One region of the Cupriavidus sp. 05T41 genome, then DNA from elsewhere that is predicted to be linked to it. Evidence: predicted binding sites of a transcription regulator. Region 1 holds the regulator's gene; the other holds the start of a gene.
The links. Region 1 encodes LexA, which represses DNA repair genes until DNA is damaged. Its sites were predicted from a motif close to ACTGTATNNNNATACAGT; they were not measured.
Positions count from the first base shown of each region.

Region 1 (2,198 bases):
TTTGCCGCGCGCATGGAGCATACGGCGTCGTCAGAATACCGCTATTGCCTCGTTGAGCCAGGCAAATAACGCGAGTGCGTAGACGAAATGGGGAGGGGAGAGGGCGCCGGAATCGGCTTGCGATCGGGCCTGAGACAAATAACAGACCCACAAACAAAAACAGCGAGCTTCGCAGCTCGCTGTTTTTGCAATGCAATTCTGGGGTGGCTGATGGGACTCGAACCCACGACGACAGGAATCACAATCCTGGACTCTACCAACTGAGCTACAGCCACCGTCGTAGTCTTTCAGCTGAGTGCTGATCGACGAAAAACAAGATTATACAAACTTCATTCGCGGATGGCTAGTACTTCGCTCAAATTTTTTCGTGATGCCAGGGCGCCGTTGAATCGAGGGATACGCAACGCGATTTCACGCGGAGAGCTTGGGGAGATCTTCCAGTTCGAGCATGCGGCAGATGGCTGCCATGCTGCCGACCATGGTGCGGCGTTGCGCGCCCTGATAGATACGCACGCCCTTGGACTGGCGGAACGGGACGGGCTTGACGGGGCGGCGGGCGGAGAAGCGGTTGGCTGGCAGCATGGCTACACCTGGTAATTTGCAACAACAGTTGGCGGCACCCGCGGCGCGGGTGGCGTTGGCACAAACGGGTGCAGCTTGATGCGGGGCAGGCCCGCTCCAGCCGCACTTGTTGAATCGTCAGAAGGCGCCGGTACGAATCAGGCCGACGGCAATGCCTTCGAGCGAGAACTCTTCGCGGCCGGGCTCAACGATGATGCTGGCGAAGTCGGGGTTCTCTGCGATCAGTTCGATGGTGTCGCCCCGTCGGTTGAGGCGTTTGACAGTGACGTCGTCGCCGAGGCGGGCTACGACGATCTTGCCGTTGGCGGCTTCGCTGGCGCGTTTGACGGCGAGTAGGTCGCCGTCGAGGATGCCGGCGTCGCGCATGCTCAGGCCGCGGACGCGAAGGAGGTAGTCGGGCTGGACTTCGAATACCGAGGCATCGACCTGATACTGGCGGTCGATATGCTCGGCCGCAAGGATTGGGCTACCTGCGGCGACACGCCCGACCAGCGGCAGCGTCAGTTGCATCACGCCGGCCATGGGGAGGGAGAACTGGTCGGGCAGTTCCGAGTCGCTGCGCCATACCTTGAGGCGAATGCCGCGCGACGCGCCAGGCGTGAGTTCGATCACGCCTTTTCGTGCCAGGGCGCGCAGATGTTCTTCTGCGGCGTTGGGCGAGGAGAAGCCGAACTTGGCGGCGATCTCGGCACGGGTGGGCGGGAAGCCGGTGTGCTGGAGGGTGCTGCGAATCAGGTCGAAAATCTGCTGCTGTCGCGGTGTCAGGGTCGCCATGGTCGCCGTATGTGAAAGCACTGTATGTTTAAACAGTATGCTGTGATTTTATACAGTATCGAGTGAAGTGCAAGCGGAATTTTGGGAGGCTGCTCATCGACAGGCGCTTTGTCGCACGCCAGGCGGGTTGTGCTGGTCGCAAGTGTGGGGCGGTAAGCGAGTTACAATCCGCGGCACGCAAATCGCTGATTTCGTGTCTTTTGAATCCGGATTCCAACACGTCCCCCGCCATGTCCCTATTGCGTCGCGTCGTCGTGCTCGCCACCGGCGGCACCATCGCAGGTTCCTCCTCCAATCCGGCCAGTAGCGCCAAATACCAGGCGGCCACGGTGCCGGTGGCGTCCTTGCTTGGCGCGGTGCCGGCGCTCGGCAGTGTGGCCCGCATCGAGGCCGAGCAGGTCGCCCAGGTAGATAGCAAGGACATGTCGTTCGCGCTCTGGTCGAGGCTGGTCGAGCGCATCCGCTTCTGGTCCGCGCAACCCGACGTTGCCGGCATTGTCGTGACGCACGGCACCGACACGCTCGAAGAGACGGCGATGGTGTTGCACCTCGCTTGTCCCGTCGGGCTGCCCATCGTGCTGACCGCGGCCATGCGGCCTTCGACCTCGTTGTCGGCCGACGGGCCGCTGAACCTGCTCGACGCCGTGCGTGTGGCCAGCCACGCGCAGGCGGTGGGGAAGGGCGTGCTGCTGGTCATCAACCAGGAGATCCACGCCGCGCGCGACGTTGTGAAGGCGCACACGTCGGCAGTGAACGCCTTCGCTTCGCCAGCGGGCGGGCCGGTCGGTTATGTGCAGGATGACTTCGTGGGCTTCACGCGCGCCCCGGCGCGGTTGCCGGCC
Region 1 covers NZ_JBFTLQ010000021.1:1,201-3,398, forward strand. The annotation lists tRNA gene AC1DKV_RS14510 (tRNA-His) at 200-275, opposite strand; gene AC1DKV_RS14515 (hypothetical protein) at 412-582, opposite strand; gene lexA (transcriptional repressor LexA) at 700-1,356, opposite strand; gene AC1DKV_RS14525 (asparaginase) at 1,587-2,198, shown strand, end outside.

Region 2 (2,198 bases), on a different contig from region 1:
GCGCTCGAGCTGCACCACCTGCGCCGACAAGGCCTGCACCCCGCCGCGCCGCATGCCGGCCTGCACGCCCAGCGCCGCCGCCGGCCCGTTGGCCAGCACCACGCGCTCGCGCTCCACCACCGCCACCGGCACGCTGTGATGCAGCAGGCCGGGAACGGCAGCGGCCGCGGCAGGCTCAGGCCAGTTCGGCTGCAGCGCGTCCAGCGACAGGCGCGGCAGATGCACCGCGATCCAGTACGACATGGGCTTGCTCTCCCGCAATAGCCTGGGAAACCGGCGATGGCGCAACCTCCGCAGGCAAGGTCCGCGGCGCGCACGGACGGCCCGGCACCGCCATCATCTCGTCGAGCGGCAGCACCAGCGGCTGCTCGCGCACCGGCCCGCGCCGCTTGTGAAAGGTGATCGACATCGCATTGCCCGGCGCCGGCGCCAGCAGCAGCCGCAGCACCGCCGGCGACGACTCGTGCAGCACGCCGGCCGGCCGGCACGCCCATACCGCCGCGTCGCCGGCCTGCGCCAGCACCTGCAGGCGGCGCAGCGCCTCGGGACGCGCCGCGGGCAGCCATACCACCACCGCGCCGAAGGCCTGGCTGCGCAGCACCTGCTCCGCCGCCCACAACACATCGGCCTGCGCCGCGGCCTTGCCCGCGCCGGCCGGCGCGCGCATCCAGAACACCTGCCGGGCCGGCAAACCCCAGCTGGCCAGGCACGTTGCATTGGGCAGGTGCGGCGGCCCCACCAGCGCCAGGCGGCGCTGCCCCGCCGCCAGCGCCACCAGGGCCGGCCGCAGCAGGCGCAGCTCGCCCACGCCGGGCTCGGCCAGCAGCAGCTCCGTCAGCGCCCCCAGCGGCCAGCCGCCGCCCGGCAACTCAGCCGACAGCGCGGCATGTCCAGTCTCCACCGCCGGCACGCTACCCGCCTGCCCCGCCCGGCCGAGCTGCCCCGCGCGCCACAGGCCGGGATAGCGCCGCTCGAGCGCATCCAGCGCCTCCTGGCGGCCCCCCGCGGGTGCCGGCGCCAAGGAAGAAACGCCCGGCAAGCCGGGCGAGTCGGTCTGAAGATGGGGTGTCATGTGACGCTTGCGGCCTTACCCCGAGGGACAAGGCGAGATTTCCGATTACTGTATATTTATACAGTATCACGGTTGGGCGCAAGGGTGAAGCGGGAGGGTCGGGGACGGTGCGCGGGAACGACGCCGGAAGGGGCAGAGAAGGCGCAAGGAAAGAGCACGGAAAGCCTGCCCCGAGGCGCGCGCGGGCCGGCCGGCAAGACATATCGGGACGCCCCGGCACGCCGTGCCCTGCAGTTGCAGTTGCAGTTGCAGTTGCAACTGCAGTCGCTCAGTTCACCCGGTATCGCTTCACCATGTCCCAGTCCAGCTCGATGCCGAAGCCCGGGCCTTGCGGGATCGCCATGATGCCGTCCTTGATGCGCGGCGGGTTGGCCCACATGCCGGGGAAGATCGGATCGCGGTCCGGGTCGGGGAAGCACTCGACGCAGATCCCGTGCGGCATGGCGCCCAGCATGTGCGAGGCGATCTGCGGCTCTTCGTGGTGCGCCATGCGCACGCCGGCCAGCGCGCAGGCCGCGGCGGCGCGGCGCCATTCGGTGATGCCGCCGCCTTCCGAGGCGTCGAAATTGACGATGTCCACCGCGCCGGCGTCCAGCAGGCGGCGCACGCCGGCCGCGCTGACTTCGCTCTGGCCTGCGTTGATGGGGATCGAGGTGGCCTGGCGCACCGCCGCCATGCCGCGCACATCGTCATGCCAGTGGCAGGGTTCCTCGAACCATGCGATGTCGTACGGCTCGACCAGGCGGGCGAAGCGCGTTGCCTCCGCCACGCTCCAGCCGCGGTTGGCATCCACCGCGAGCAGGAAGTCCGGGCCGCCGCCTTCGCGTGCGTACTTCACCCGCTCGGCGTCTTCCTCGGGCGTTGCCCCGCCCACTTTCACCTTGCAGCCGGCCATGCCGACCGACCTCAGCCACGCCATCTCGCCGGCCAGGTCGGCAGGCGTCTTGCCCGGCAGGTAGTAGCCGGCGATGGCGATGATGGGGATTTCCTGGCGGTAGCCGCCCATCAGGCGGCACACATTGACGCCGAGCGCCTTGCCGGCCAGATCCCAGACGGCCGAATCCACGCAGGCGATCGCGTTCATGACCAGCGGCCGGTCCGGCGCCTTGATGGTCAGGCGGAACAG
Region 2 covers NZ_JBFTLQ010000001.1:157,383-159,580, reverse strand. The annotation lists gene AC1DKV_RS00745 (Y-family DNA polymerase) at 1-243, opposite strand, end outside; gene imuA (translesion DNA synthesis-associated protein ImuA) at 176-1,072, opposite strand; gene AC1DKV_RS00735 (mandelate racemase/muconate lactonizing enzyme family protein) at 1,341-2,198, opposite strand, start outside.
Region 2: the regulator LexA is predicted to act here: its motif matches at 1,120-1,137, upstream of imuA (translesion DNA synthesis-associated protein ImuA).